DNA from 2 places in the Polaromonas sp. P1_F4 genome. Region 2 is predicted to be linked to the other one. Evidence: predicted binding sites of a transcription regulator. Region 2 holds the regulator's gene; the other holds the start of a gene.

Region 1 (15,525 bases), on a different contig from region 2:
GCGCCATCAGATTGGACACACCGCTGGGCGCGTTAAGCAAAAAGCCCTCCAGGACCGTGGCGAGCAAATTCGTGGCGCTGGTGTGCCCAAAGTTGGTACCGGTCACGCGCAAGCGAAAAGTGTCTTCATGATGGACGCGCAGTTCGGTCAGTTGCTGAAGCAGCAGCGAATCGAGTGGCGGGCTGCTGAGCTCCTTCACGCTTCGGGCGGATCCGCCATGTGACAGAAAGCCCGACGCCCCTTTCCACGAACCCCACAAACCTCGCATCACACCTGCGCCGCTGCGCACAGTGTTGCATACCACCCGGTGGAATGTTCCGGGCGGAGCATCCAGCGACAAAGTCGTGGTCGGCACGGTATCAGCCTTGAAGTCCTTGGCCTGAAGCAACGCTTTCACCTCGTCCGGCAGCAACTCCGTCAATGATGGGATGCTCGCCTTATTGGTCAGCACCTCCTGTTTCAAAGACTCCGACAAATTGCCGCCCAGTTCATTGGTATGGCAAGACAACGCAAAAAATACAGGGTGCAAAGAATTACGCGAGAGCGGAGAAAACTGGTGCCAGGTTTCTCCGCCAAAGCGCACAGTGAACATGCAGTCAGGCGGGATGTTCACAAAACGCAGGGCGCGGATGAAGTTTTGCGGGTCTTCCTGGATTTGTTGTTCCGACGCGCTGGAAAAGCGCAACTGGGCTCCACCGCTGCCCGACACCGCCGTGAAGATGCGGTGCCCTGCATGGCGGTGAAACGGATGGCCCTTGGGCCCCACGACAAATGAATACAGCGAGGTAGCGTCACCTTTGGCAAAATTGGTCCCGCCCAGTTTGGCCGATGGCTCGTCCAGCTCATCGACAAACGCGCCGTGCTGCCGCTGCCTGGATGCCACGCTGGCAAACAGATGATTGCCGGCGCCATGGCCGATCTGGGCAATCAAGGACACCTCGACGGCCAAACCGCCCGATTCGGATGGAATACGAACCGACGGAAACGTTTCAATCACCTGTGTGAGATTCAGCATGAGTCCCTCTCTCCTTGTTACCTGGCTTTTTGTGTTTTGGCAGCGACGCGTTCCCGCTTCAGGGGACGCGCCACCGGGCATAGTTCGAATGCATAACCCGTGAGGCTGTTTACGAGGCTGTCACCGTTGAGCTTGTAGAGCACAAACTGGCCGCTGCGCTCGCTGGTCACCAGGCCGGCGTTTTCAAGCACCGACAGGTGGCGAGAAACGGCCGGCGTGCTCATGGCAAAGCGCTCGGCCAGCTCAGTGGTGCTGAGTTCTTTCTCGGTGAGGTAGGCCAGGATTTGGCGCCTGGGCCCCGAGGCGAGCGCTTCAAATATTTTGTCAAGGGATGCAGGCATTGATGTATTAACTTATTTGTTAATAACTTTATTCAAGATATTCCGTGCTGTCAAGCTGCTTCTGGGCTTCTGGTTTGAGGCCGGCGCTTTTCTTTGCCCCGTCGATCCGCTAAGCTTTGCTCCGTCCCAACCTCAGGCATCAAGGCCTCTCCCATGACAAGCTTCTGGCTCATGAAATCCGAACCCGAAGAATGCTCGGTCGACGACGCGCTCGCAGCCGAAAATTCGACAGTCCCCTGGGTCGGCGTACGCAACTACCAGGCGCGCAACTTCATGCGTGACGGGATGCAAGTCGGCGATGGCGTGCTGTTCTACCACTCGAGCTGTGCCGAGCCGGGCATTGTCGGCCTCGCAGAGGTGGCGTCTACACCCTACCCTGACCCGACGCAGTTCGACCCGAAGTCGCATTACTACGACGCCAAGTCCAAACGCGAAGAGCCGCGCTGGCAGTTGGTAGATGTGAAGGTGCTGAAGAAGACACGCAACCTGACGCTGCCTGAGCTGCGGGCTCACAAAGAGCTGGAAGACCTGATCATCCTGCGCAAGGGCAACCGGCTCTCCATCACGCCGGTGGAGCCGCAGCATTGGCGGGTGATTACCAAGCTGCTGGGCAAGTCCTGAACGCTGCTGGCCTGCCCTGCGCAACGTCGCGGGGTGACAGCTTGACTATCAAAACCATAGCTGCTTGCGCCCGCCGCTACTGGCCTGCAGCCATTTTTTATATCGATTTGGCAGCTTTTTGGCTACCCGCCAGCGGACTTCAGCGCCACCAGCACCACCACGACCACAGCCAGGATGAGGGAAACACCCCGCCAGAACGCCACCGGGTTGCGCTCGAGCAAAGCCGGGCGGGTCTTGTCCAGGAATGACTGGTTGGGGTGGCGCAGGTCGTACAAGAACTCCGACAGCTCGCCATAGCGCTTGGCGGGGTCGGGGTGAACGGCCTTGCGCAGCACGCCGTCTATCCATGCGGGTATGTCACGGTCTTCGTACAGCACTGAGTCATAGCGCAGCTTGCTTTGCGCGGCCCGGGTCCGGCATTTGGCCACTTCGGCGCCGTAGGGCAGCTTGCCGGTCAGCATCTGGTAGGTGATGACGCCGAGCGAGAACAGGTCAGAGCGCGTGGTGCCGCCCTCGCCCACAAAATACTCCGGCGCCGAATACTGGGCCGTGCCCAGGATGTCGTTGTGCCCGCCGGGCGCATCTGCTTCCATCAGGCTGGCTACGCGGGTTGATCCAAAGTCAATGATTTTCGCCGTGCCGGTCTTGTCGATCATGACGTTCTCGGGCCGCAGGTCCTGGTGCAGCATCTCCAGCCGGTGAAACGCGCGCAGGCCTTTGGCGATTTGCTCCACCAGCCCGCGCACGGCTTCAAGCCCGGGCTGGGGGTTGTCAATCATCCACTGGCTCAGCGTCTGCCCGTCGATGTATTCGGTGGCCACATACACATAGTGACGCTTTCGGGTCGGCACATAAGGCTTCAGCACATGCGCGCTGTTGATGCGCCGGGCAATCCACTCTTCCGTCAAAAACCTTTCAAGGTAGGCCGGGTCGCCGCCCAAATCTATCGACGGTGTTTTGAGGATGACGAGCGCGCCCGTTTCGTTGTCGGTGGCCAGGTAAATATGGCTGCGGCTGCTGCCGTGCACTTCGCGGATGATGGTATAGCCGTCAAACTGCGTCCTGGCCTCCAGGATGGGCGGAAGCGGCAGGCCCGACAGCTGCTGGAGCAACTCGCCGGCCTGCCCGTTGGGCAGCTCATCGACGCGGACAATCTGTGCCGTGAGGTTGTCGCCGCTGCCCCGCTCCAAGGCTTTTTCAACGATGGATTTGGCCGCCATATCAAGCCCACCGGGCTCGTCGGCACAGATGTGGATGAGGCCGGCCATGTCGTATTCGCTGACATGTTCGTACACGCCGTCGGTGGCCAGCAAGAAGATGTCGCCCTGCTCCACCTGCTGGGTCTGGTAGTCGATTTCAAGCTGCGGCTTGAAGCCCAGCGCGCGGCCGAGATAGCTTTGGCCCTGCGAAATCCACACACGATGGTCGCTGGTCAGTTGTTCCAGCACCTTGCCGCGCAAACGGTAAATGCGTGAATCACCAACATGAAAAATATGCGCGGTGGTCGACTTGATGACCATGGCGCTCAGCGTGCACACATAGCCCTTGTCTTTGTCGTAGCGGTACTGGCTCTTCTGCGTCTGCGCATGCAGCCAGGAGTTGGTGGCGCTCAAGATCCGCTCGGCCGATGTCTTGACCGACCAGGCTTCCGAGGTGCAGTAATAGTCTTCGAGGAAACCGGTCACGGCGTACTGGCTGGCCACATCGCTGACAGCGCTGCTGCTGATGCCGTCGGCCAGCGCAATGGCGATGCCCTTGGCGCTCAGTTGCGGCTCTTTCGGCACATAGATACCGTGGAAATCCTGGTTGGTTTCCTTGCGGCCCTTGTCCGAATACTGACCTGCCGATATCTTCAGTTCACTGGACATGTGGGGTACCGGCAAAGCCCTCGCGCATGCAAGGTGCGCGAGGGCCTTTGTTTTTGAGGCAGATTATTTAAAGGAGCGTGATGGTCCGGTTTTAATGTGCGTGGCATACAGCGTCAAGCCGGTGAAGGCCAGGCCTCCCACCAGGTTGCCCAGCACCGTCGGGATCTCGTTCCAGATCAGGTAGTCCATGATGGTGAAGTGCGCGCCCAGCAGCAGGCCGGACGGGAACAGGAACATGTTCACGATCGAGTGCTCGAACACCATGTAGAAGAACAGCATGATGGGCATCCACATCGCGATCACCTTGCCGCTGACCTGGGTGGAGATCATCGCACCCACCACGCCGGCCGACACCATCCAGTTGCACAGCATGCCGCGTACAAACAATGTGAGCATGCCGTTGGCACCGTATTTCTGGTAGCCCAGCGTGCGGCTCTCGCCCACGATGCCGATAGCCTTGCCCACGGCGCTGGGCTCGGTCGAGAAGCCGTTGGTGACGTAGATGGCCATCATCACCGCCACCGTGAAGGCGCCCGCGAAGTTGCCGACGAACACCAGGCCCCAGTTGCGCAGAACGCCCTTGACCGTAACGCCCGGGCGTTTGTCGATCAGCGCCAGCGGGCACAGCACGAACACGCCCGTGAGCAAGTCGAAGCCGAATAGGTACAACATGACAAAACCCACCGGGAACAGCACGGCGCCCAGCAGGGGCTGGCCGGTTTGCACGTTGATGGTGACGGCGAACCAGGCCGCCAGGGCCAGGATGGCGCCGGCCATGTAGGCCCGGATAACGGTGTCCCGCGTCGACATGAAGATTTTGGATTCACCCGCATCCACCATCTTGGTCACAAATTCCGAAGGCACTAAATAAGCCATACGATCCCTCTAAGTCCTGTTTTGCCAAAAAAAAATCCACTTCGAGATCTTCAAAAAGATTTGAAGACCGAAGTGGACGACGTTATCCATTCAGATCGATGGGCACCGCGAAACTCGCTGCACCCTGCGCAGGCCTTCGTTAGCCTGACCCGAGGGATGCAAGCACATACCGTGCCGCTAACAAAACACCGCGAATCCGGGCTTGCCGACGCTTTAGCGACGCTTTTACCCGTCGTTTTGGCACTGCGAAGGGAGTGACTGCCCCAAATTTGTGCATCAGGGTGTCCATCTTTAAATATTTTGGTGCCAGCTAGGCCACTGCCGGATACAGGCGCTAAGGCGCAAGCCGCTGCGCAAAGAACGCCAGGATCTCGTCACGCGCGGCCAGCGTAGGCTGGCCCGCCTCGTCGATCAGGTGGGCGGTGACCACGCTGTGCGGCGTCTTCACGTGCGCCGCAAAGAACGGCGGCACGTCGGGGTTGGCGGCGCCGTCGGTCAGTACGCGGCCCACAAAGCGGTCGCCCAGCGCCGCGGCATAGGCCGCAAAGCGCTGGGCCCTGCAAAAGCTGTCGCCTTCAAACCGATAGGCCAGCACCGTGAGGTTCTCGCGGTCCAGCCGCTGGCGGACGGCCTTGATGTCCGCAGGCGACATTTCGATGCCGGCCGGGTCATTGAGCGGCAGCGACGGCTGGCACAGCACCGGCGCCAGCATGGCGGGCTCCAGCATCATCGTGAGGGCGAAATTACCCGTCCAGCACATGCCGATGGCGCCCACGCCGGGGCCACCGCACTCGTCATGCGCCAGCCTTGCCAGTGCCCGCAGCCACTGCGTGGCCGGGCTGGCCTGGTTGGACGCGAACGCGCGGAACTCGGCGCTGACACAGGCGCGCTGAAAGATGGCCGCGCCTTCATCGGCACGCGGCACGGCGCCGTCGCGGCCAAAGAGCGACGGCATGTAGACGGTAAAACCCGCGTCGCGCACCCAACGGCTGAAGCGCGCCACGTGCGGGCTGATGCCGGGCATCTCGGTCATGACGATCACGGCCGGGCCCTTGCCCATCAGGTAGACGTTTTTGGTAACGCTATCCAACGTGATCTCACGTTGGATGAAATCCTCGAGGGAGTCGTCTTCGGTCAGCTTGCGCGTTGTCATCGGTGTCCTTGCTTTGCGAACGGTGGGAGGAATGGCGTCCGTGGAATTCATGGAAGAGATGAATTTGGCACCGTACGCGCGTAAACTCCCAGTGTCTATTTCGACATGTTTAAGGCCTTTTCAGCCAATGCGAGATTTCACCCTCCTGCTGCTGCCGGGCACCTTTGCCACCGGCGTGGCGGCCACACTCGATATCCTGCAGGCCGCGTCTGCCCTCGCGCCGCGCATGAAGCTGGCGCGCCCCACCTGGCGTGTGTTGTCAGCTTCAGGCGGCCAGGTACGGTTGAGTTCAGGCCTTTACATCGATACCGCAGCCCTGCCCAAACGCTACCGGCCTGATCCCTCCACCTGGATCGTGCCGGGCCTGGGCCTGGACAACCCGCAGGCCCTCGACACCGGCTTGGCCACCGCAGACGCGCAACGCGTGATTCAGGCCGTCGCCGCGCATGCTGCGCACGGTGGCCGTGTTGCGGCGTCGTGCTCGGCGGTTTTTTTGCTCCAGGCGGCCGGTGTGCTGGCCGGGCGCCGGGTCACTACCTCATGGTGGCTGGCGCCGGAGCTTCGAAGGCGGGAGCCGGCCTGTACCGTCAATGCCGACCGGATGGTGTGCGCCGACGGCCCGGTGAGCACCGCAGGCGCCGCCTTTGCGCAAACCGACCTGATGCTTCACCTGCTGCGCGAGCAGTTCGGGGTAGCCCTGACCGAAGCTGTGGGTCGCATCTTGCTGATCGACGGCCGGCAGGCGCAAGCGCCTTTTGTGGTGCCAGCCATGCTCTCCAGCGGCAACGCACTGGTGGCCCGCCTGGTGGCGCGGATCGAGTCTGCCCTGCCCAGCCCACCCAGCGTGGAGGCACTGGCAAACGAATTCGCGATGTCGCAGCGGACGCTGTCGCGTCACGTACGCGAGGCCACGGGCAAGAGCACGATGGCGCTGGTGCAAAGCGTTCGGCTCAATCGCGCGCGGATGCTGATTGAGTCCAGCCGGATGACCATCGAACGCGTGGCCGAGCAAGTGGGCTACGAAGATGCCACGGCGCTCCGGCGCATGATGCACAAGGCGGCGGGCGCCAACCCGAGTCGGTACCGGGCGGCGGGGTTAAGAGCTTGAGAGCCCGGCGATTCAGGCGAGGGCCTGCCTGGACTCCATCAGCTTCACCAGCGACCACAGCACCCGGTTCGCCGGCGTGGCCACACCCAGGGCTTCACCACGCCTGACGACCAGCCCGTTGAGGTAGTCGATTTCGGTGGGTTTGCCGCGCGCCAGGTCTTGTGCGGTAGATGACAACTGGTTGGGCATGCTGCCGGCCAGTTTGTCCACGGCCAGGTGCATGTCGCCCTGCACCTGCACGCCTTCGGCTTCTGCCACGGCCAGGCATTCGGCCACCACGTCGCGCATGACGTCTTTCACGCCCTCGCCTTGCACGGTTTTGCCGTACGGCAGCTGCGCGATGGCCGAGACGGCGTTGTAGGCGCAGTTGAGGATGAGCTTGGCCCACAACGCGCCGCGCACGTTGCTGGAGATTTCAACCGGCACACCGGCTGCGATGAAGGCCTGGGCCACGGCCTCGCTCCGGCTGGCCGGCTCAATCACCAGCTCGCCGCGGCCGTGGTGCCTGACGTGGCCGGGGCCGGCCATTTCGGTGGCCACGTACACCACGGCGGCCGCCACGGCGTGCTGCGGCAGCACGGTGCGCAGGCGGTCGGCGTTGTCCACGCCGTTTTGCAGGCACAGCACCAGCGCATCCGGTGCCAGGTGCGGCCGGATCAATGCGCCCGCAGCTTCGGTGTCGGTGGATTTCACGCAGAACAGCACCAGGTCGGCGCCCTGCACGGCGGTGGGTTCGCTGCTGGCGGCCAGGCGCACGTGTTCGTCGAAAGTGCGGGTTTCCATGTGCAGGCCGTCACTCTGGATGGCGTCAGCATGCCGGGGCCGGGCGACCAGCGTCACGTCACGTCCCGCACGGGCCAGCATGCCGCCGTAATAACAACCAACGGCGCCTGCGCCCATCACGGCGACTTTGAGGGATTGGGTCATGGGGGTCTTTGCCTTCGATGAGATGCAGATACGGAAACAGAAACAGAAACGGAAGAGGAAACGTAAAAAGGAATTGTGGGTGAAGTCTGCCGCCCCTGCTGGCGACCGGGCCACTTAGCCCGGGCCGCCGGTAAAACGCCGGGCCAGCTGGTCGCGCTCAAAAGCCTCGACCACAAAATCGATAAACACCCGCGTCTTGGCAGGCATCTGGCTGCGCGTGGCGTAATAAATCGAGATCGCGCCGGCATCGACATACCACTGCGGCAGCACCCTGACGAGTTCACCGCGTTCCAGCGCGGGCAGTACGTCGGGCACGCCCAGAAGCGCCACGCCCAGGCCCAGCAGCGCTGCGGCGCGCATGGCCGTCGGGTCGTTCACGACCACCGACTCGGTGAGGCTTGCCGGAACTTCCACTCCCGCCCCATCGCGCATGACCCACTGGCGCACCCGGCCCGTTGCGCTGGATCGCAGGGCGATGCCGTTGAGCACTGCCAGGCCCGCAGGGTCGGCTGGGGCCTGGTGGGCGGCCATGTAGGCAGGCGATGCCACAGCGACCAGGTGGATCGGGGCCAAGGCGCGAGACACCACGCCCGGCGACAACTCAAAGCCCCCACCAATGGCCGCGTCATACCCTTCGGCGATCAGGTCGACCGGCCGGTTCTCGAAGTGCCAGTCGGGGCGAATTAGCGGATAGCGGGCCAGAAAGGCCGGCAGCAGGGGCACGATGTATTCGGCGCCGAAGGTGGGCGACATGCTGACCTTGATCGAACCCGCTGGGTCGCCGCTGTCGCTGGAAACGGCTGAGATGGCGGACTGCAGCGCGTTGAGGTTGCCGCCAATCGAAGCCAGGAAGCGTTCGCCGGCTTCGGTCAGCGTGAGTTTGCGGGTCGAGCGCTGAAACAGCCGCACGCCCAGGTTTCGCTCCAGCATGGCGACGTTGCGGCTCACGGCGGCGGGCGTCAGCGCCAGGCGCCGCGCAGCCTCTGAAAAGCTGCGGCCTTCGGCGCTGCGAACAAACGATTCAAGGTTGGCCAGGGTTTCCATTTCACCATCTTAAAGTAATGATTGAAGATAATTCAATCAATTACCGACTTATCAAAAGGCAATCAAAAACCCATCATTCACCCCATCAACAACCCAAGGAGTGAATTTATGTCTACCCCCTCAACCCCCAACACCGCCGCCCCCAGCATCGGAATCATCGGCGCCGGCGCCATCGGCGCGTCATTCGCCAAGGCCCTGGCCGGCAAGGGCATCCACGCCACGCTGTCCAACAGCCGCGGCCCGAACTCACTCAAGGACCTGGTCCGCGAGATTGGCCCCACCATCCAGGCCGGCACCGTCCAGGAAGCGGCCTCGAAAGACATCGTGCTGGTCGCCGTCACCTGGGCGCGCCTTCCTGACGCGCTGGCCGGCCTGCCGGGCTTTGGCGGTCGCGTCGTCATTGACGCCAACAACCCGGTCGAAATACCGTCGCTCAAGGCGGTCGATCTGAACGGCCGCGTTTCCAGCGAGGTGTTTGCCGAACTGGTGCCCGGCGCACGCGTGGTGAAGGCCTTTAATCACCTGGAGGCACGGCTGCTGTCAACCGACCCGGCGACTGGCGGCGGAACGCGTGCGCTGTTTTATTCGGGCAACGACGCCAAGGCCAAAGCCGCCGTGGCCGCGCTGATCAGCCAGCTCGGGTTCTCGGGCGTCGACCTGGGTACGCTGGCCGTGGGTGGCCGCATGACGCAGTTTCCCGGCGGTCCGCTGGCACTTCTTAACTTGGTGCAGCTCGGCTAAACGCGAAAGCCGCAATCCTTGGGGCTGCGGCTTTCGCTATCAAATCAATAGCTGCTCGCGCCCGTTCTTATTGGCTTTCAGCCTATTTTGATGGCTAAAAATGGGCCTTTTGAGGCCTTTTTGGGTGTTTTCAGGCCTCCGGCAGCGTGATCCGGGCGCATAGGCCCCCGCCATCGGCAGGCAGCAGCTCAAACTTGCCGCCATGCGCGCGCACGATGCGGTCCACGATGGCCAGGCCCAGCCCGGCGCCGGGCGGGCCGGTGCGTGTGCTTTCAGCGCGGCGAAACGGTTGCTTCAAAGCCTCAGCCTGCGCGGCCTCAATGCCGGCCCCGTGGTCTGTCACCGCTATCCAGACCGAGTCGCCTTGCAGCCCGGTGGCCATCGTGACCGGCGGCAGGCCATGGCGCCAGGCGTTTTCAACCAGGTTGGTGAGCACGCGGCGCATCGCACGCGGGCGCAAGGGTACGGGCGGCGGGTTGCCGCCCTGTAGCGCCACCGGCATGCCGTGGCCGGCCGAGGCGGCCGCCACCTCAGCCGCCAGCACATCCAGCGCCACCGGCGCCAGCGCTTCGCTTTCGGTGCTGCGGGCAAAGTCCAGGAACTGGCTGATGATGGCGTCCATTTCTTCCACGCCGCGTGTCATTCGGGCCATCAACTCATCGTCGCCTTTATCACCTTTGTCGCGCAGGATCTCGATGCCCAGGCGAAGTTTGGTCAGCGGCGTGCGCAGGTCGTGCGACACCCCGGCCAGCATCAGCGTGCGCTCGTCGTCGGCCTGGGCCAGGCTGCGCACCATCTGGTTAAAGCTGCGGCTCAGGTCGGCGATTTCCGTGGGGCCGTCTTCGGGCAGCGGCTGCGGGCTGGTGCCGCCGGCCAGCATGTGCGCCGAAGCCATCACGCGGCGCAGGGGCTGGTTCAGGTAGCGGTGAATCAGCAGCGCGCCCAGTAAAGCCAGCAAGGCACTGGCGAGCGAGGTTACGACCCAGGCGCCGGTGAATTCACGCGCCGGCAGCACGCCGGGCAGGTTGACCCAATGGTCGGCGCCGTCCAGGCGAAGCCGCACCGCCAGGCTGCCACCGGCTTCGCGCCGCCAGATGATTTCGGAGCCCTCGCCTTCCAGCGCAATGCCGCGCGAGGCTTCGTTGACGAAGCGGCGCTCAAGCCGGCTCAGCAGCCGGCGTTCGCCGCGGCCGTCACCCTCGTCGTCATCGGCAATGCCCTGCATGGCGCGGCGGTTGAACTGCGCGACAAAAGCCTCGCGCTGCGCGGGCGGCATGGCGGCCAGGCCGGCACGGATGGAGCTGACATTGCGCGCCACCGCCACCGACAGCTGCGCCAGCCGCGGCTTGATGATCAGCTGGCGCACCAGCAGCGCGCTGGCCAGCTGGCCGACCACAATGAGCACCACGATCAGCAGCACATTGCGGCCGAACAGGCTGCGCGGAAACAGCTTCATGGAAATAGCCTCACGGCTTGCCCGCCTTGCCGTTTTTTGCCACACCGCCTTCCGGCACAAACACATAACCCACACCCCACACGGTCTGGATGTGCGCCGGCTGGGAAGGGTCCGACTCAATCAGCTTGCGCAGGCGCATGACCTGCACGTCGATGCTGCGGTCGGTGGCTTCGTGGTCGCGGCCGTAGGCCAGCTCAATCAGCCTGTCGCGGCCCATCGGCCGGTTGGGGTGCAGGGCCAACGCCTGCAGCAGACTGAATTCACCGGTGGTGAGCGGCACGTCTTCACCGTTTTTTTCCAGCCGGCGTGCTTCCAGCTTCAGGGTGAAGGCGCCAAACTGCACCGTGCCCTGGCCGGGCAGCGGGCCGCTGTGCGCGCCCAGCATGCGCTGCCGGCGCACCAGCGCCTGGATGCGGGCCAGCAGCTCGCGGGGATTGAAGGGCTTGGGCAGGTAGTCGTCAGCGCCCATTTCCAGCCCGACGATGCGGTCCACCGGGTCGCCGCGGGCGGTCAGCATGACGATGGGAATGGTTTCACCCTGCGCGCGCAGGCGGCGACACACCGCCAGGCCGTCTTCGCCCGGCATCATCACATCGAGCACCAGCACGTCGAAGCGCTCGCGCGCCAGCAGGGTGTCCAGGGTTTTGGCGTCTTCCAGTGTGCGCACGGCGTAACCCTGATCGCTCAGGTAACGCTGCAGCAGGCTGCGCAGGTCGGCCTCATCGTCGACCACCAGGACCCGGGCCAGTGGCTCGCTCATCGTGAAAGGCCTGTCTGCAAAAGCACGCTGGAAACAACCATAAGAAAACACCCCGCCGCAAGAAAGATGCCCCATGGTAGCGGCCCGCGTCAGGCCGCCCGCCCGGCAAATCATGACAAACGATGACAAAGCCGGGATTTGCTCATGCCTTGTCATCAAGATGCCGCCTGCAGCCATGCCTGGCTCACATCTGGCGGCCACAGTGGCATCACGGCGCTGCAATGCGGCCGGAACCTCAAGACGCTTCACCGTTCAACGTCAACCTTCAAGGAGTTCACCATGAAAACCATGCTTTCCGCCACTGCCCTGACCACCGCCCTGACATGCACCCTGCTGGCCGCAGGTTTTGCCACCCCCGCCGAAGCGGCCAGCCGCCACGTGGTGCGGACCCATGCCGATGGCAGCGCCACCGCCACCAGGGCAGTCACCCGCCAGGGCCCGCAAGGCGGCACACGGGTGCGCAACCGCAGCACCACCGCCGACGGGCAAGGCAATGCCAGTACCGTGGGCAGTGCCTCCACCACAGGCCCCAACGGCGCCACCGCCGTGCGCACCGGCCAGGCCAGCCGCAGCGCGGACGGCTCGGCACAACGCAGCGGAGAGTTTGCTGCCACCGGCGCCAAAGGCACCGTGCAAAGCAGCGGCAGCAGCAGCAAAACCGCCGACGGCGCCGTCAACGCCAGCCGCAACACCACGGCCACCAGCGCCGCCACCGGCAACAGCGTGCAAAGCACAGCTTCCTACAACCAGGCCACCGGCGTCACCCGCAGCACGACCTGCTATGACGCTGCCGGCGCGGCGATGAGCTGCCCGTCGCGCTAAACGGGCCTGGGCCTTTTATCAAATCCGGTTTTCAAAATTTCAACCTTCACTTTCATTTTTTGGAGCGCTCTCATGACCCTCTCGTTCAACCTCCGCGCACTTTCAATCATTGGTCTGCTGGCACTAGGTACCGCAGCCCATGCCCAGGCACCCAATGCCGCCCGCCTGGAAAAAGCCCGCACCGAATTGCAAAAGCGCTTTGAGGCGGCCGACACCAACAAGGACGGCAAGCTGACCCGCGAAGAAGCGCAGGCAAAAATGCCCAAGGTGTACAAGAACTTTGACGCCATCGACGCCAGCCATGCAGGCACCATCTCGCTGGCCGACATCGAGACCTTTGTGGCATCGAAAAAAGGCTCGCGCAAACCGGCCGGCTGACGACTACGCATCGCGCAGCCCGAATGCCTGACCCATCGTTGACGCACAAGGTCAGAGGCGGGCCGGATATGCTGTCCGGCCTGCCCGCCGCAATACCACTGGAGCCATGACATGTTCCTTGCCCCTCGCCTCCTCACGCACTGGCCGACGCTTGCGCTGGTGCTCACCGCGGTTCTCTACGCCGGGCCGGCACCTGCCCAGCAGGACAGCGGCCGCCTGGCGAGAAAAACCGCCAGGTCCACCGTACCGGCCGGGGTGCGGCAAATCCCCGACATCGCCTACGGCACAGACCCGCGCCAGCGCATGGATGCCTACCTGCCGCAGCAGCCGGCAGCCAACGCACCGGTCATCGTCATGGTGCACGGCGGTGCCTGGATGGTGGGCAACAAGGCGATGGCCAACGTGACCGACAACAAGGTGGCTTGGTGGGTCAAGCAGAAGGGCTACATCCTGGTGTCGGTGGGCTATCGCCTGTCGCCGCAGGTTGACCCGCTGGTGCAGGCGCGCGATGTGGCCAGTGCCCTGGCCAAGACGCAGGCCATGGCCGCCTCGTGGGGTGGCGATCCGGCCAAGGTCATTCTTATGGGGCATTCGGCGGGCGCACACCTGGTGGCACTGCTGGGTGCCTCGCCGGCATTGGCCTATACATCAGGCGCCAGGCTGTGGCTAGGCACTGTGGCACTTGACAGCGCCGCGCTGGACCTTGAGCGCATCATGAAAGCGCGGCACATGCGGTTTTATGACCGCGTATTTGGCACTGACCCGGCCTACTGGCGCACTGTGTCGCCCACCAGCGTGCTGGCGGCTGACGCCACGCCGATGCTGCTGGTCTGCTCGACACAACGGGCGGATGACCCCTGCGCACAGTCGCGTGACTTTGCTGCGAAAGTGACGGCCAAAGGCGTGCGGGCCAGCGTGCTGCCGCAAGACCTGACGCACGAACAGGTCAACACCACGCTGGGCCTGCCCGGCGGGTATACCGATGCGGTAGACGGCTTTATGGCGGGGCTGCTGCCGCGCTGATGGATTTAAGTAAATACAGGCTGCAGCCCGCAGTAAACGGGCGCAAGACGCTATTTATTTGATAGCGAATCAGGCTCAGCTACTTCGCCGCACCAGGCTCTGCCGCAGCCAGGGCAGCATTGCGGCGGTGATAGGTAAAAAACGTCCACATCATGAGCGTGGCGTCCGGGCCCTCGGGCTCGCTGTATTCCATGCTGGCGTCTCCGCCGCTCCAGGCGTGGCCCAGGGCATCTACGTCGCACTTCACCAGCTGCGGCTTGCGGCCGGCGTACCAGGTCGTCGTCTGGTAGGCATGGCGTGGCCGCCTGCCGCTGCGGCGCTCGGGGTAACGGCGAACCACCGGCTCGGGGCGGGCCGCATTTTGGGTAATGACCGGGTTGTTGATGATTTCGAACTGCTCGGCCAGCTGCTCGGCGTTCACCCGCCGCACCACGGCATCGTTGTCGCCATGGATCAGGATGGCCGGCATGCCCGGGAACTCCGGCTGGTCGCTGGCAAACAAGCGCGCCACCGCATCGTAAGACGAGCCCGAGCCGTGTTGCATGGCCCGGTAGGCGCTGAAGGGCGAATGGGTGGTGCCGAACACGGGTGCGGAATGCATGCCCACGGCCGCGATGAGCTCCGGGTGGCGCAGTGCCACGATGGCCGCCAGCGCGGCGCCGGCCGACAGGCCCGCCACGTAAGTTCGTGAAGCGTCAAGCCCGTGTTTTTGCTGCACCTGGGAAATCATGGCGGCGATCACGCCCACATCGCCCTCCCCGTTTTGTGTGGCCCGCTTGTACCAGTGCCAGCAGCGGTGGGCGTCGGCCGCACTGGATTGCTGGGGGTAGAGCACCGCAAAACCCTTGCGCTCGGCCAGTTCGTTCATGCGGCTGCCCGCTGCAAAGTCCGCTGCCGTCTGCTGGCAGCCGTGCAGCATGACCACCAGCGGGCGCGGTGCTGCAGGGGCATCGGGAACCCCGGCAGTAATGGCCGTAGTGGCCGTAGCGGCCGCGGCAGGAAGATACAGCCAATACAGCATGCGCCGGGAATCCGTCAGCAAGCCGTCCCCGGGCAAGGTAAACCAGGCCTTGCGCCAGGTGCCGGGCAACCCGGCTGCGGCGCGGGCCTGTGCCGCCGTGGGCCGGCGGGCTTTTTTGGCGGGCCGGACAACCACCGGTTTCAACAGCTTGACCCCGGGCCTGCGCCGGCGCGGCGTTGTGGTGGCAGGCAACGCCGGCGTGACCTTGGGAAGCAGGCTTTCAAACAGCCGCAAGCCCTGCGCCTGCTGGGCCTTGCCCATGCGGCGCATGCTTTTAAGCCAAAGACTGCTTATGCTTCTGGACATGGTTTGACAAAAAGTGGTGGGGCCATCTGGGGTCGGTTCGAGGTCTGCGTCTACTTTGATTTCCA
Region 2 (15,525 bases):
GTTTTGTGCCTGCTCGCGGCCGGGATTGGCAGAACGGTCCCGCGATGTCTCGAAGGCGGGTTCTTCACGCGTGTCGCCCTGATCACCGCTGTCCCGGTTCAGCGGCTGGCCAAATTCGTCGATGGGCTGGTTGCGGTGGTCCTGCTGCACGCGTCCTTCGGCATGTCCTTGCTGGCGGCGCTGGTCGCGTCCCTGCAGGCCGGTGATGCCGGCCACGCCTGCCACATCGATCCGTTCGCCGTAAGGCGGATTCACCAGCATCACGCCCGAAGGCGCGGGCGGCATGCGCTGCAGTGCGTCGCCGCCGCGGAATTCCACCGCATTGGCTACGCCGGCACGCTCGGCATTGCGTTCGGCGAAATCGACCATGCGGAAGGACACGTCGCTGCCGAACACCGGCGCGGTGGGTTCGGTGATGGCGGCTTCGGCCTGGTCCAGCAGGCCATCCCACACATGGCCCTGGAAGGGCAAGTATTTCTGGAAGGCAAAGCGTCGGTTGATGCCGGGCGCAATGTTGCAGGCGATTTGCGCGGCTTCAATCGCGATGGTGCCCGAGCCGCAGCAGGGGTCATAGAGCGGCACGCCTTCTTTACAGAGCTGATCCCAGCCGCTGGCGGCAATCATGGCGGCGGCCAGGGTTTCTTTCAGCGGGGCATCACCCTTGTCTTCGCGCCAGCCGCGCTTGAATAGTGGCTCGCCCGAGGTGTCGATATAAACCGTGACGGTGTCCGTCGTCAGGTGCACGTAGACGCGCACGTCGGGCCAGCGCGTGTCGACGCTGGGCCGCACGTCGTCGAACTTGGCGCGAAAGCGGTCGGCGATCGCGTCCTTGATCTTCAGCGCCGCGAAGTTCAGGCTTTGCAGCGGACTGTGCTGGGCGGTGATCTCGACCTTGAAGGTCTGCTTGGGCGTGAACCAGATTTCCCAGGCCACATTGGCGGCAGCGTTGTAGAGGTCTTGTTCGCTGCGGTACTGGTTGTGCTGCAGCTCGATCAGCACACGCTGCGCCAGGCGGCTGTGCAGGTTGAGCTGCAGCGCGTCGCGCCACGAAGCCTGCAGCTGCACGCCGGCGCGCCAGGCTTTGCCGTCGATCCCGGTGACACGCTTGACCTCGGTGGCCAGCAGGGTTTCGACGCCTGCGGCGCACGGTAAAAACAATTGGAGTTGATTCATGACTGACTTTGAGGGACGGGCAGCGCGGCCTGGTTGGCGGCTAGAGTGATTTGCGCAGGTTGGCGGGCGCGATGCGGAGCGCCTCGCGGTACTTGGCCACGGTGCGGCGTGCGCATTCAATGCCCTGCTCCTTGAGCATTTCGGAAATCTGGTTGTCGCTGAGCGGCTTCTTGAGGCTTTCTGACGAGACAAATTGTTTGATGAGCGCGCGCACCGCTGTGCTGGAAGCATTGCCGCCGGTTTCGGTGCCGAGCGCGGAACCGAAGAAATACTTGAGCTCGAAAGTGCCGAAAGGGGTGCCCATGTACTTGGCCGTGGTCACGCGTGAGATGGTGGATTCGTGCAGGCCCAGTTCGTCGGCAATTTCGCGCAGCACCAGCGGGCGCATGGCGAGTTCGCCGTGCGTGAAGAAGTTTTTCTGCCGCTCCACGATGGCGCTGCTCACGCGCAGGATGGTGTCAAAGCGCTGCTGGATGTTCTTGATGAACCAGCGGGCCTCCTGCAGGCGCTGCTGCAGCGCCTGGCCGCCCTGGCCCTTGTGCTGCTTGAGGGCATTGGCATAAATGTCGTGCACGCGCAGGCGCGGCATGACGTCGCCATTGAGCGAAACCTTGAAGCCCCGGCCCGATTTGATGACGATGACGTCGGGCACGATCAGGTTGCGCTCCACGTTTACAAAGCGGCGTCCGGGCTTGGGGTCGAGCCGGCCTATCACCGTGATCGCACCCTTGATGGCGGCTTCGGTGAAACCGCACAGGTGAGACAGGCGCTTGACGTCGCGCTTGGCCAGCAGCTCCATCGGTTGCTTGCACATGGCAATGGCGGCGCGGGTTTCCTCGCAGTCCTTGCAGTCCAGCAGCTGCAGACTCAGGCATTCCGCCAGGTTGCGCGCACCGACACCGGCAGGCTCCATGTGGTGCAGCAGCTTGAGCGCCATCGCAAAACGCTGCTCCAGCTCTTCCGCCTGCGCCATGTCATCTTTTGCTAGACCGGCCGCGAGCGACGCCAGGCTGTCTTCAAGGTAGCCGTCGTCGTTGAGCGATTCAATGAGGAAGTGCAGCGCGGCGCGGTCTTCTTCCGACAGGCGCAAGCTCAGCGATTGCCGGTGCAGGTGGTCCTGCAGCGACTCATGGCTGCCCGTGAGGTCGGAGGCCTCGGCTTCGCTCTCTTCATTGTTGTTCTTGCGCGCCGGTGCGTCACTTCCCCACTCGCTGTCGTCGGGCGCGGTTTCTACCGTGCCATCGCCTTCCCAGCTTTCCTCGAGCTTGGGCTCCGCACTGACTTCTGCGTCATTCGGGGTTGCAGCACTGGTCTCGTCGGCGCCGCCAGCTATCGAATCCGTAGCAGATTCAAACTCGCGGCTGTCCTGGCTGACCGGCGTGTTGATGTGCTCCAGCCCAAACTCTTCGCGCACCGCCGTCTCTTCCGACACTTCCAGGAACGGGTTTTCGTCGAGCATCTGCTCGACCTCCTGGCTCAGCTCAAGCGTCGACAGCTGCAACAGCCGGATCGACTGCTGTAGTTGAGGTGTCAGCGCAAGATGCTGCGAGACGCGTAATGACAGACCTTGTTTCACTGGACTTTCAAACTTGCGGAAGGTTGAGGCGATACGTCTTTAACCAGCGGGCGCCGCGGAACTGGCTTTGCCAGGCCGCAGGCGCCGTCCCTGGAGGGGGAGAGGGAGCTACACGAAGTGAGCGACAACAGGGGGGAGCCATCTTCTTACATCTTGAAGTGCTCGCCCAGGTAGACGCGGCGCACATCGGCGTTGTTCACGATTTCGGAAGGCGTACCCTGGGCCAGCACGTGGCCGTCGCTGATGATGTAGGCGTGGTCGCAAATGCCAAGTGTTTCACGCACGTTGTGGTCGGTGATCAGCACGCCGATGCCGCGCGATTTGAGGAAGCCGATGATGCGCTGGATTTCGATCACGGCAATGGGGTCGATACCGGCAAAGGGCTCATCCAGCAGGATGAAGCGCGGCTGGGTTGCCAGCGCCCGCGCGATTTCGACCCGGCGGCGTTCACCGCCGGAAAGCGCCGGCGCCGGTGAATTGCGCAAATGATCTACCCGCAAATCCTGCAGCAGCGCGTCGAGCCGCGACTCGATGTCTGCGCGCCCAAGCGGTTTTCCGGCTTTATTGAGCTGCAGCTCCAGCACAGCACGCACGTTTTCTTCCACCGTGAGCTTGCGGAAAATCGACGCTTCCTGCGGCAGGTAGCTCAGGCCCAGGCGGGCACGCAGGTGAATCGGCATGTGCTCGACCGATTCGCCGTCAATGGAAATTTCGCCTGCATCGGCGCGCACCAGGCCCACGATCATGTAGAACGAGGTCGTTTTGCCGGCACCGTTGGGGCCCAGCAGGCCCACGACTTCGCCTTTTTGCACGGACAGCGAAACGTCCTGCACCACCTTGCGGCTGCCGTACGATTTTTGCAGACCTTGCGCAACAAGGCGACTGGGGGTCAAGGCAGGAGCGGCCGGGGCCGCTGAAGTGTCAGTCACCACATCCATCTGTGCAGGTCTTTCTAGTTCTTTTCATTGCCCAGCGTCGTGCTGGGGCGCAGAACCGGGGCGGGGCCTGCGGGCGGCGCCGCGACGGGTGTCGAGGCTGTCGCGCGGGGTGACAGCATGGCGCGAACCCGCCCCGTGGGGTTGCTGGCCGTGCGGTTTTGCGCCCCCCCATCCACGGTGAAGACGTCGGTGTTGTTGTCGTAAACGATCAGGCTGCCGGTGGTTTCGTCCACCAGGGTGGCGCCGTTGTAGCGGCGCACCACCGCCCGCTTGATGAACTTCACCAGGTCGGCACGGCTGTCATATTCAATGCGTTCGCCTTCGCCTTCGATGTATTCGTCTACGCCGTCACGCTTTTTCCGGTAAAACGCCAGCTTGCCGGGCGCCGCGACGGACACCGCCTGCTGGTAGCCCTCGGGATCCTGCATGACGTCAACGCGCTCGCCGCGCACGATGGTCGTGCCCTTGGTAATCACCACATTGCCGGTAAAAACGCTGGTTTGCTTCAGGTCGTCATAACGCAGGGCATCTGCCTCCGCGTTCATGGGTTTGTCCCGATCAGCTTTTTCGGCAGCGGCCGGGAAAGCCGACCCCAGCGCCAGGATGACCGGCAGGATGAGGGAAAAAATGGGGTGTTTCATAAGGCACGAATCTTGCTGCTTGGTGTTGGGTCATTGTAGCCACGCCAGCTGCGGGAATGGCTTACTCCGAAAAAGTAGGGGCATAAAAGCCATAAAAAAACCCGCCGTGCAAAGGGCGGGTTTTGGAAAAGCAGGCGCCGACCTGGCTTTGCCGGGCCTTACTTTTTGGCGTTGCGGGACTGCCCAACCAGGTAATCGGTAACCTGCAGCGCCCGTGCCATGGTCTGGGTCAGGGAGCCTGTGGTGTAGTAACGTCCTGCGATACCCAGTGCGGGAACGCCGTCAACCTTGTACAGGTCCTGAAGTTGCGTCGCTTTGCGTGCTTTGGTCGTCACCGAAAAGGAGTTGTACATCTCCGCAAACTTGGCCTTGTTGAGGCCCTGTTTTTCAGCCCAGGCAATCACCGCATCGGCGGTATTGAGCGGCTGTTTTTCTACGTGAATGGCGTTAAACACCTTTTTATGCAGTTCTTCGACCTTGCCCATGGCCTCGAGCACGTAATAAAGGCGCTGCTGGGGTTCAAAGTCTGGACGGAAGGACACGGGCACGCGCCTGAGCGTGACGTCTTTCGGCAACTGCTTGGCCCAGGCTTCGAGCTGGGGCTCAAAGGCGTGGCAGTGCGGGCAGCTGTACCAGAAGAACTCCACGACTTCAACCCGGCCTGCGGGTGCCTCGGTCGGAACGGGCTTGTCCAGTGTCAGGTAATCAACACCTTCCTTGAAGGCGTTGGCCTGGGCGCGTGCCGCGGTAGACAGCGTCGTGCCGCCCAAGGTAGCAGCAGCCATGGAGGCGGCAGAAAGCGAAAACTCACGGCGTTGCATCAAATTTTTCTCCTGAATGACGGTAATACTCGTACGGGTTGGTACAGCGGCCGCTGAAAAAGTTCAGTCGCCCCGCAAAGTGTCAGCGCTGGACCCTGACCAGGGCCGTTTCTATCGAGTTGTTGTCCAGGCGCTCCTTGGCTTTGTCGGCGTCTTCCTTTTTGTCGAAAGGCCCGAGGCGTACGCGGTAGACGGTGCGGCCGGCTTGTTCGCGCTCGGTCACTTTGGCCTGCATGCCCAGCAGCAACAGCTTGGCGCGTTGCTGTTCGGCGTCTTCCGGCGTGCGAAAGGCACCGGCCTGAATGAAATAGCTGAAGGGATCCGCTCCTGGAGCGGACGACAGGCCTTCGACCTTGGCCTTTGCCAGATCGCCCAGCGGATCGGCAGGCGCTGCTGGTTTGGCCACTTTGGCCGGCGCCGAAGCGGCGGCCTTGGGGGCGGGCCCGGCGGAGGGGTCGGGTACCGGAACACCAGGCACTTCAACTGCGGCCGGAGGCGGCGGCTTGGGCTGGTTCTTGCCGGCCAGCGGGGCGTTCGGGTTCCAGTCCTTGTTTTTCTTGGCTTCCGCAGCGTCGCTGTCGGGGTTGCGTGCCTGGCTCTTGTTCATGAACGGAACCGGCACCTTGGTGATGTAAACCGCCACCGCCAGCGCCGCGCCCAATCCGATCAGCGCGCCAATGATCAACCCCAGCAGGGTTCCGCCTCGTTGTGTATTCATACCTTGCCCACGTTCATTGCCTTGTCCTGAAATTCGCATGGTTTACATCTTGCGCGGGGCGCTCACGCCCAGCACTGCGAGGCCATTGTGCAACACCTGAGCGGTCGCGGCGACCAGCGCCAGGCGGGCAAGCTTCACAGCTTCGTCGTCCACCAGGATGCGCTCGGCATCGTAATAGCTGTGATAGCTTGCCGCCAGTTCCCGCAGGTAAAAAGCCACATCGTGTGGTGCAAATCCGTCAGCCGCATTGGTCAGCATGTCGGGGTACTTGGCCAGCAGCAGCATCAATGACTGCGCCTGCGGGCTCTCCAGCGCCGAGAGGTCGACAGCTTTGAGGCTTGCTTCGTCGCCACCCTGGCCGGCCCAGGTGGTGAGGATGGAGCAAATGCGCGCATGCGCGTACTGCACGTAGTACACCGGATTTTCGTTGTTCTTGGCCAGCGCCAGGTCGATGTCGAAGATGTATTCGGTGTCGGGCTTGCGGCTGAGCAGAAAGAAACGCACCGCGTCGGCGCTGGTCCATTCGATCAGGTCGCGCAGGGTGACATAGCTGCCGGCGCGCTTGGAGATCTTGACCTCTTCGCCGTTGCGCACCACGCGCACCATGGTGTGCAGGACGTAGTCGGGGTAGCCTTGCGGAATGCCTTCGCCAGCGGCCTGCAAGCCGGCGCGCACGCGGGCGATGGTGCCGTGGTGGTCCATGCCCTGAATGTTGATGGCCTTGCCGAAGCCGCGCTCCCATTTGGCGAGGTGGTAGGCCACGTCCGGTACAAAGTAGGTGTAGCTGCCGTCGCTCTTTTTCATCACGCGGTCTTTGTCGTCGCCGTAATCAGTCGACTTCAGCCACAGCGCGCCGTCCTGCTCGTAGGTCTTGCCGGCGTCCTTCAGCCTGGTCACGGCGCTGTCGACACGGCCCGAGCTGTACAGGCTGGACTCGAGGTAGTAGTTGTCGAACCTGACCGAGAAAGCCTTGAGATCCAGGTCCTGCTCGTGGCGCAGGTAGGCCACGGCGAACTGGCGGATCGAATCGATGTCTTCCACGTTGCCCGAAGCGGTGTATTCGCGGTCGTCAGACTTGACGGTCTTTTTGGCCAGGAAGTCAGCGGCGATGTCGGCGATGTAGTCGCCGTTGTAGGCCGGCTCAGGCCAGCCGGCATCACCGGGTTTGATGCCTTTGGCTCGTGCCTGCGTGCTGGTGGCCAGGGTCTGGATCTGCACGCCCGCGTCGTTGTAATAGAACTCGCGCCAGACTTTCGCGCCCTGAGTGGCGAACAGGTTGCAGATCGCATCGCCCAGCGCGGCCTGCCGGCCGTGGCCCACATGCAGAGGGCCGGTCGGGTTGGCCGAGACGAACTCGACGATCATCTTGCGTGCCGGGTCGGCCGGCTGCACGCCGAACTGCGCGCCGGCGGCCAGCACTTCGCGCACGGTCTCCTGCTTGGCGGCGGGCTTGAGGCGGATGTTGATGAAACCGGGGCCGGCGATTTCGATGGCGTCTACCCAGCGCTCAAACGCGGGCTTCTTGAGCAGGTTGGCGCGCAGGTTCTCGGCCACCTGGCGCGGGTTGAGCTTGAGCGGCTTGGCCAGTTGCATGGCAGCCGTGCAGGCGAAGTCGCCATGGGCCGCCACTTTGGGGGATTCAAAGGCAGCTTTGTCGCCTGCGCCGGGGGAAAGTTCTTCCAGCCCCGCAGCCAGGGCCGCGAGCAGGTCTTTTTTAATCGAGAGCATGGGCTGATTTTACGTTTAAGCCATGCGCCGTCCGGAGCCGGTAAATGCCCGGTCATCGAATTTGCCCGGCACGGCGTTATGTGTTGGAATTCCAGCCGGAACTCAAACCTGATTCCCCAACCCAATGGAGCCACCATGAAAAAGCTGTTATCCCTGATCGCCGCCGTTTTTGCCGTCTCGATGGCCTTGTCTCCGGTGGCTCACGCCGCGGACGCTCCAGCCAAAACCGCGCAGCAAACCAAAATGGGTGCCTGCAACAAGGACGCTGAAGGCAAGAAGGGCGACGAACGCAAGGCATTCATGAAAGAGTGTCTCAGCGCCAAGAAAGAAGCGCCAACGCAGCAAACCAAAATGAAAACCTGCAACGTCGACGCCAAGGGCAAAAAAGGCGACGAACGCAAAGCCTTCATGAAAGAGTGCCTGAGCAAGTAGCCAGTCGCATCAAACAGAACCAGCCCGCCATGGATGTTATGGCGGGCTTTTTTTGCGCCAAACTTCTTTGCGAATGCTATTAATTCAGTAGCTGCTTGCGCCCGTCCACAAAGCGCAAGCGGCACTTTTTTCTCATAAACGCACCGTCACACCTGCAGTAGCTGCTCTTGCGCCGCCTGCTTGACCGCTTGCGTCAATCGCTGTGCCGCAGCGGGTTCACGTGCCCAGTGCTGCCAGTACAGCCGCACGTCGACCGTGCTGCCCGGCAGCACCTCCTGCAGCGGCGGCTTACGGGCGCGCGCGGCCAGCAACAGGTCGGGCACCATGCCCCAGCCCATGCCAAGCTCCAGCGCAAGCTCGAACGCATCCACCGCCGGCACGAAGTGGCGCGGGTACAGCGCGTCGCGCAGCCCGAAATGCTGTTCAAGAAAAGTATCCTGCAGCGCGTCCTTGCGGTTGAAGATCACGGCAGGGCTGGCCAGCAGGCGATGGGCCAGCCGGTTCGGTGCGGCCTTGCCACCCGCCGCGGGCTCGTTCCACTGCGCCACCAGTGCGGGCGAGGCCATGCAGCGGTAACGCATCACGCCCAGCGGTTCAGCCACGCAGCCCCTCATGGCCTGCGCCAATGCAGTCACGCAGCCCGTGACATCTCCGCTTTTCAGGGCTTCGTGGGTGTGGTCCTGATCGTCCACCACGACATCGAGCAGCAGGCCGTGAGTGTGCAGGGCTGAGGCCACGCCCGGCAAGAACCACGTGCTCAGGGAGTCGGCGTTCACCGCCACGCTGAGGCTTTGCAGGCGCGCGGGCTTTCCCCCGCCCTGCAGCCCGGCCAGCAGGTCGCCTTCCATGAGGCGAACCTGCCGGGTGTGCCCGAGCAAAGCCTGGCCGGCCGACGTGGCGCGTACCTGTTTGCCGCGCACCAGGAGCCGCTGCCCCAGTGCGTTTTCAAGTGACTTGATGCGCAGGGACACGGCAGCCAGCGTCAGGCTCAGGGCCTTGGCGGCTTCGCCGAAACTGCCGTGCTCGATCACGGCGGCCAGTGCTTCGAGTTGTCGGGCGTCGAGCATGTTGTTAGGCGCCTATTAAATCAATTAATAATTGACTAAAGCTAGTTTTAGTTAATTCTATTTAACTATTATGAGCCCTGGCACACACTTGCGGCCATGAACCCGCTCACCGCCCCCGCTTTTCTGACCGGCATGGTCCTCAGTCTCTCGCTCATCATGGCCATAGGCCCGCAGAACGCCCACGTGATCCGCATGGGCCTGCTGCGCCAGCATCTCTGGCTCACCGTCGCCGTCTGTGTGCTGACCGATGTGGCCCTGATCGCCGCAGGCGTTGCTGGCCTCGCGCAACTGGGCGGTCTTTCCGACAAGCTGCTGGGCGCCATGACCGGCGCGGGCGCGCTGGTGCTGCTGGTGTATGGCGCCCAGGCCATGCGGCGTTTTCTGCAGCCTGCGCACGCGTCTGCCCGGAACCCCGATATGGCCGGCGCAGAGGCCATGCCGCGCCGCAAGGCCATCGGGCTGGCACTGGCGCTGTCGTGGCTCAACCCCCATGCATGGCTGGACACAGCCGTGGTCATCGGCACCGCATCACTGGCTTACGCCCGGCCGGACAACGCCGTGTTCGGCCTGGGCGCCATCACGGGTTCATTGCTGTGGTTTACCGGCCTGGGTGTGGCGCTGTGGTGCGTGGGGCGCAGGCTCAACACGCCAGCCATATGGCGCGCCATGGACCTATTGGTGGCGCTGATGATGTGGGGCACCGCCTTCTGGCTGGTGCATGGCCTGTTTTCAGCCTGACGCCGGCTGCAGCACTGGCGTGCGCCTAACCAAAGCCGCGGGCCAGAAAGACGGCGGCCAGCGGAATGAAGGGCAGTATGTGCGCCTGCACCATCACCAGCCGCCGCGCTTGTTTGACTTCCAGTGCATCGGGCAGGGCGCCGCTGGCGCGCAGCTCGCGGCGCCAGCGCAAAAACATCATGGTGGGCTTGATGGAAATCAGCCCGATCGCCAGGAACATGACGAGCTTGACGTACAGCAAGGGGTTGTGGGCGTACCAGGCTGCGCCCTTGCTGCCCAGAAACACGCGCGCCAGGCCGGTCAGGAACACCGCGCCGGCCGAGATGCCGTAGACCATGTCGATCTTGCCGAGTCTCTCGATCACGGCGGCGTTCAGCCACTCGGTGCGGCACAGTGCCGCCTCACTCGCCAGAAAAACCACCATGGTGAGAATCGCCAGCAGGTGGGCATAGGCCAAAAGAGATTCGAGAACCATCGTCGGGATCCTTTCCAGTCAGGGTTTTGTGGTGGTGGTGGCTGGCGACGAGCACCAGAACTCCGGTTGGCTGTAATGGTGCTTCAGAAAATCCAGCCAAAGGCGAACCCGCAGCGGCAAGTGCTTGCGTTGCGGAAATACGGCGTAAATACCGTTGGGCGGCGCGGCAAAATCCTCCAGCACCGCCACTAGCTGGCCGGCGGCAATTTCCGCCTCGACCTCCCAGGTGCTGCGCCAGGCAATGCCATAGCCTCCGAGGCACCAGTCATGCAGGACCTGGCCGTCCGAGCAGTCGAGCGGCCCGCCCGGCTTGAGGTGGATTACTTCCCCTTCGACCCGAAACGCCCAGCCCCGCGTTTGCGAGGCGTCGCTGGACAGCGTCAGGCAGTCAAATTTCGCCAGCTCGCTGGGGTGCTGGGGCGTGCCGTGGCGAGCCAGGTAGGCCGGCGTGGCGACGCACAGGCGGCGGTTGTCGGCCATGCGCACACTCACCAGCGAAGAGTCCGGCATGTCGCCGACGCGCACTGCGCAATCAAAACCCTCGCCGGCCAGGTCGACCACCCGATCGCTCAGGTTCAGCGAGATCGTGACATCGGCATGTACTTCGCGAAAGCGTGTGACCAGTGGCGCCACATGGCGGCGGCCAAAGCCGGCAGGCGCTGTGATGCGCAAGTGCCCGCTGGCCTTGACGCCGCCGGCCGACACGCTGGCTTCGGCGTTGGCAAAATCAATCAGCAGGCGTTGGCAGTCTTCAAGAAAGGCGCTGCCTTCATGTGTCAATGTGATGCGCCGGGTGGTGCGCACCAACAGCTTGACGCCCAGGCGGCCTTCCAGCGCATCAAGCCTGCGCCCCATGATGGCCGGCGCCACGCCTTCGGCGTTCGCGGCAGCGGTCAGGCTGCCGCGCGTCGCAACCGACACGAAGGATTCAAGCTGCTTGAGTTTGTCCATGCTGGATTATGTCCATGAACGTCTGAAATCAGACGTTTTTAGCATTGATTCCAACACTTCCCGCTCCAAGGCGCACGGTGCACGCGCCTTCCTGCACTTTTTTAATAACTCAGCCGGGCCACCGACCGCAAGACGTCCGGTGTGGTGGTCGGCAGGCCAAAAAACTCGAGGTAGGCCGGGATCTGCTCGAACAGCATGTCGGACCCCACTTGCACCGTACAGCCACGCGCCTTGGCCGCCGCCAGAAACGCGGTCATTTCCGACTTCATGACCACTTCGCCCACGAAGCTGGAGGCGGCGATGCGCGAGACATCCATGGGCAGCGGATCGCCTTCGTTCATGCCCATGGGCGTGGCATTGACGACGAGGTCGTAGCCTGCCGGGTCACTGGACCCGGTGGAGAGTTCCAGTGCCGCGTAGTGCTGACGCAGCCGCCCTGCCAGGGCCTGCGCTGAGTCTGCATTGACGTCGCACAATCCCAGCGCGCGCGCGCCAGCCTTGGCCAGTGAAGCGGCAATGGCCGAGCCCACGCCGCCGCTGCCGACGACCAGGGCACGTTTGCCGCGCGGATCAAAGCCCTTGCGCTGCACGCCGCGCACAAAACCTTCCCCATCGAACATGTCACCCACGAGCTTGCCGTTCGCGTCACGCTTGACGGCATTGCAGGCGCCGGCGATGCGTACCGTGGTTGTGGCTTCGTCCAGCAAATCGACTGTCGTGACCTTGTGCGGCATGGTGATCAGCGCGCCGCGGAAATTCTCCAGGCAAGACACCGACCGCAGAAAGGCCGGGTAGTCTTCGGCTTTGCAACCCATGGGCACGACCACCGCGTTCACCCCTGCCTGTTCAAAGTAGGGGTTGTAGATCATCGGCGCCTTGAACGAATGTGTCGGGTAGCCGATGTGGGCGATGAGTTCGGTATGGCCGTTGATCATGGAACTTCCAGAAATTTGCAGTTAAACCGCTGTTGAAAATAACGCCGAAGGATCAGTGCTGACGGTCATTCACCGGCAACAAAGATGCCTTTGGCGATCAATACAGGCCAGGGGTGCCACCGCCGTCCACAGCGATGGCCGTACCTTGAATGTGGCGGGCACTCTCCGAACACAGGAATATCGCAAGTGCGGCGACATCCTCGGGCGTACCCAGCCGGCTGAGTCCTTCGCGCGCGATTTGTGCCTGTCGTTCTTCTTCGACGGGCTTTCCACTTGCGGCTGCACGCTGCTGAAACAGTTGCGCTACACGGCCTGTTTCAGTCAAGCCCGGAAGAATGGCGTTGACATTGACGCCGTCCCGCTTTCCAAGCCCGGACAGGCCCTTGGTGAAGTTGTGCATCGCAGCGTTGACCGACCCACCGATCAGGAAGCCCGGGTCGGGCGTACGGGCAGCGCCGCCAATGATGTTGACAACGTGCCCGCCCGCAGTTTTCAACATCGGCCAGAACAGGCGGCACAGGTTCACGCAGCCGAAGAACTTCAATGCAAAGCCGTCATGCCATGCGTCCTCCGGAAGGTCCAGAAACGCACCGGCGCGCGTGGCACCCGCGGAATTGACCAACACGTCACAGCGCCCAAATTTTTCGGCCACCAGGGTGAACACCGCTTTGCAACCTTCTGCGCCTCGAAGATCCGCAGCACATATCTGAGGGCGGATTGCTCCGGCACTGGCAATCGCGTCCGCGGCAGTCTTCAGGTTCTCAATGGAGGATGCTGCCAAAACGGTTTGCGCACCGCGTGCGGCAAACGCAGCGGCGATGCCATGGCCAATGCCGCGGCTGGCACCACTTATAACGATGACTTTTCCAGCGAACTCCTGCGACATGGCCGCTCTCTTTCTGATGATTTACGAAACCCTTGCAGCGTTGATCGCCGAAACAGCCGCGCGCAATGCCAGAAGGTAGCTGTCTGCGCCAAAGCCGCAGATCTGCCCCTTGACGATTTCGGCGAACACCGACACATGGCGGAAAGGCTCGCGGGCGTGGATGTTCGACATGTGGAGCTCGACAACCGGCACGGTGAGGATGGCCAGCGCGTCGCGGATGCCGTAGCTGTAATGCGTCCAGGCACCGGCGTTGATCAGCACGGCATCGACCTTGTCGGTAAATGCCTGGTGGATCCGTTCGCACATGTCACATTCGCTGTTGGTCTGGAAATGTTCCACCTCGGCGCCGAGCTCCCGACCCAAAGCCTGCAGGCTGATATTGATTTCATCCAGCGTGATGGTGCCGTACTGCGCCGGGTCGCGTTTGCCGAACATGTTGTGGTTGATGCCGTGAAGCATGAGCACTTTCATGGTGATTTCTTTCCTGGTTGTTGACGTTGTTTGTCGTGGTTTGATTTGTAGGTGGGAGGGTCGAGCTGCTTAAACAACGGGCAACTCGATCACCTGGCCGGTCTGGGCGGCCTGGGCAATGGCCTCGGTGATGCGCAGGTTCAGCAGGCCGTCGCGGGCGCTGACCAGCGGCGGTGCTTCACCACGAATGACGGCGCCGAAGTGCTCCAGCTGGTGCTTGAGCGGATCGTCGCGCACCATGTCGGCCACGCTCTCGTCAAATGGCTTCCACCAGGAACGGTCTTCCGGCCTGGGGTAGGTTTTCAGGCGCATGGTCGGAACCGACAGGCTTCCGTTGGTGCCGGAAATGACGTAACAGTCTTCGTCGCCATAGCTTGGGTAGGCCTTGTTTTCCTGGGAGGTTTGCTCCCAGCTGCGCGCGCAGGCGGCGGTATCCGACAGCATGAAGCTGCCCAGCGCGCCGCTGGCAAAGCGCAGGTTGATGGCCACCGTGTCTTCCACCGGAAAGCCGCGCGTGGCGTTCGAGGAGAAAGCCTGCACGGCCACAATGTCGCCGCACAACATACGCAGGTTATGCACCTCGTGAATCATGTTCAGGAGGATGGGGCCACCGCCGATCTCGCGGCGCCATGGCGCGTCTTCATAGTAGCGGTCGGGCTTGAAGAATGCGGCGCTGCCCATCACGGCGACCAGCTTGCCGAGTTTTCCCGAATCAACGATTTCTTTCGCTTTGGCCATGATGGGGCTGTGCGCGCGATGGTGGCCGATCAGTACCTTGGCGCCCGTTTCAGCGACCGCCTTGACCAGTTGTTCACCTTCGGCAAGCGTGGGCGCGATGGGCTTTTCCAGCAGGATGGGCACACCGGCCTTGATGCACTGCAGGGCCTGCGGCACGTGCAGCTGGTTCGGCGTTGCAAGGATCACGCCGTCGGGGCGGTCCTTGCTGAGCAGCTCATCCAGCGATGGGTACAGCGGAACGCCCGCCCTGGCGGCGATAGCCTTTGCCGCCGGCGCAGGATCGACAATGGCCGAAAGGATGCAGGTTGGGCTCTCTTGAGCCACATCCATGTGGGCGAGACCGATGTAGCCGGCCCCTGCGACAGCGATGCGGATTTTGCTCATGAAGGAAAGATACCCGGAACCGGAATGAAAGAACAGGCCGGCCCGGCGCTCCGGTGCGCTGGGCCGGCCGGGGCGTGAAATCTTATTTGCGCAGTTTGGCGAGCTCTGCCTGCAGTGCGCCGACCACATCGGCACCCACGATGGCCGAGTGCTTCTCGATCACGGGCTTCATCTTCTCGCGGAATTTGGCCATTTCTGCGGGGCTGAATTCGCTGACCTGCATGCCGTTCTTCTTCAGGTTTTCGAGCGCGGTGCCGGACTGTTCACGCGAGGCCTTGCGCTGGTACGCAGCAGCTTCGGCGGCCGCATCCGAGAATATTTTTTTCTCATCATTGCTCAGGGTGTCCCACAGCTTTTTGCTGACGATGACGGTTTGCGGGTTGTACTGGTGGTTGGTCACCGCCAGGTACTTTTGCACTTCGTAGAACTTGTTCGCGTTGATGACCGTGAACGGGTTTTCATGGCCGTCAATGGCTTTTTGTTCCATCGCGGCATAAACCTCGGGAAAAGCCATGGGCGTCGGGTTGGCGCCCAGGGCGGTCACCCAGTCGATGTTGATGGCATTGGGAATCACGCGCAGTTTCAGGCCGGCAATGTCGTCCACCTTGGTGATGAGGCGCTTGCTGTTGGTGATGTTGCGAAAGCCGAGTTCCCAGTAGGCCAGCCCATGGATGTTTTTGGCATCGAGCTTGGTGAGCATCATTTTCCCGAAGGGCCCGTCCACCACGGCATCGGCTTCCTGCGAGCTTGCAAACATGAACGGAAAATCGAAAACGGCAAATTCCTTGGCCTGGCTGGCCAGGATGCCGGAATTCATCACCACCATTTCAAGCGTGCCGCCTTGCAGCGCGGA

What was found. Region 2 encodes sigma-54, which starts transcription at its own class of promoters, with help from an activator protein. Its sites were predicted from a motif close to TGGCANGNAANCTGCTTT; they were not measured.
Region 1: the regulator sigma-54 is predicted to act here: its motif matches at 4,881-4,898, upstream of AC1DYQ_RS04820 (formate/nitrite transporter family protein).

What each region holds. Positions count from the first base shown of each region.
Region 1 covers NZ_JBFUBP010000001.1:1,005,628-1,021,152, reverse strand. The annotation lists gene AC1DYQ_RS04840 (DUF2867 domain-containing protein) at 1-1,015, opposite strand, end outside; gene AC1DYQ_RS04835 (metalloregulator ArsR/SmtB family transcription factor) at 1,033-1,356, opposite strand; gene AC1DYQ_RS04830 (EVE domain-containing protein) at 1,510-1,977, shown strand; gene AC1DYQ_RS04825 (bifunctional protein-serine/threonine kinase/phosphatase) at 2,100-3,845, opposite strand; gene AC1DYQ_RS04820 (formate/nitrite transporter family protein) at 3,909-4,721, opposite strand; gene AC1DYQ_RS04815 (dienelactone hydrolase family protein) at 5,056-5,874, opposite strand; gene AC1DYQ_RS04810 (GlxA family transcriptional regulator) at 6,002-6,982, shown strand; gene AC1DYQ_RS04805 (ketopantoate reductase family protein) at 6,995-7,909, opposite strand; gene AC1DYQ_RS04800 (LysR family transcriptional regulator) at 8,024-8,953, opposite strand; gene AC1DYQ_RS04795 (NADPH-dependent F420 reductase) at 9,062-9,694, shown strand; gene AC1DYQ_RS04790 (ATP-binding protein) at 9,825-11,150, opposite strand; gene ompR (osmolarity response regulator transcription factor OmpR) at 11,161-11,910, opposite strand; gene AC1DYQ_RS04780 (hypothetical protein) at 12,190-12,732, shown strand; gene AC1DYQ_RS04775 (EF-hand domain-containing protein) at 12,805-13,110, shown strand; gene AC1DYQ_RS04770 (alpha/beta hydrolase) at 13,222-14,133, shown strand; gene AC1DYQ_RS04765 (extracellular catalytic domain type 1 short-chain-length polyhydroxyalkanoate depolymerase) at 14,213-15,460, opposite strand.
Region 2 covers NZ_JBFUBP010000007.1:97,081-112,605, reverse strand. The annotation lists gene AC1DYQ_RS15380 (THUMP domain-containing class I SAM-dependent RNA methyltransferase) at 1-1,173, opposite strand, end outside; gene AC1DYQ_RS15375 (RNA polymerase factor sigma-54) at 1,214-2,749, opposite strand; gene lptB (LPS export ABC transporter ATP-binding protein) at 2,896-3,687, opposite strand; gene lptA (lipopolysaccharide transport periplasmic protein LptA) at 3,702-4,328, opposite strand; gene AC1DYQ_RS15360 (thiol:disulfide interchange protein DsbA/DsbL) at 4,487-5,149, opposite strand; gene AC1DYQ_RS15355 (SPOR domain-containing protein) at 5,232-5,867, opposite strand; gene argS (arginine--tRNA ligase) at 5,910-7,595, opposite strand; gene AC1DYQ_RS15345 (PsiF family protein) at 7,731-8,027, shown strand; gene AC1DYQ_RS15340 (HTH-type transcriptional regulator ArgP) at 8,174-9,094, opposite strand; gene AC1DYQ_RS15335 (LysE/ArgO family amino acid transporter) at 9,191-9,832, shown strand; gene AC1DYQ_RS15330 (DUF2214 family protein) at 9,858-10,307, opposite strand; gene AC1DYQ_RS15325 (LysR family transcriptional regulator) at 10,326-11,258, opposite strand; gene AC1DYQ_RS15320 (shikimate dehydrogenase family protein) at 11,360-12,193, opposite strand; gene AC1DYQ_RS15315 (SDR family oxidoreductase) at 12,291-13,079, opposite strand; gene aroQ (type II 3-dehydroquinate dehydratase) at 13,101-13,550, opposite strand; gene AC1DYQ_RS15305 (Gfo/Idh/MocA family protein) at 13,620-14,672, opposite strand; gene AC1DYQ_RS15300 (TRAP transporter substrate-binding protein) at 14,755-15,525, opposite strand, start outside.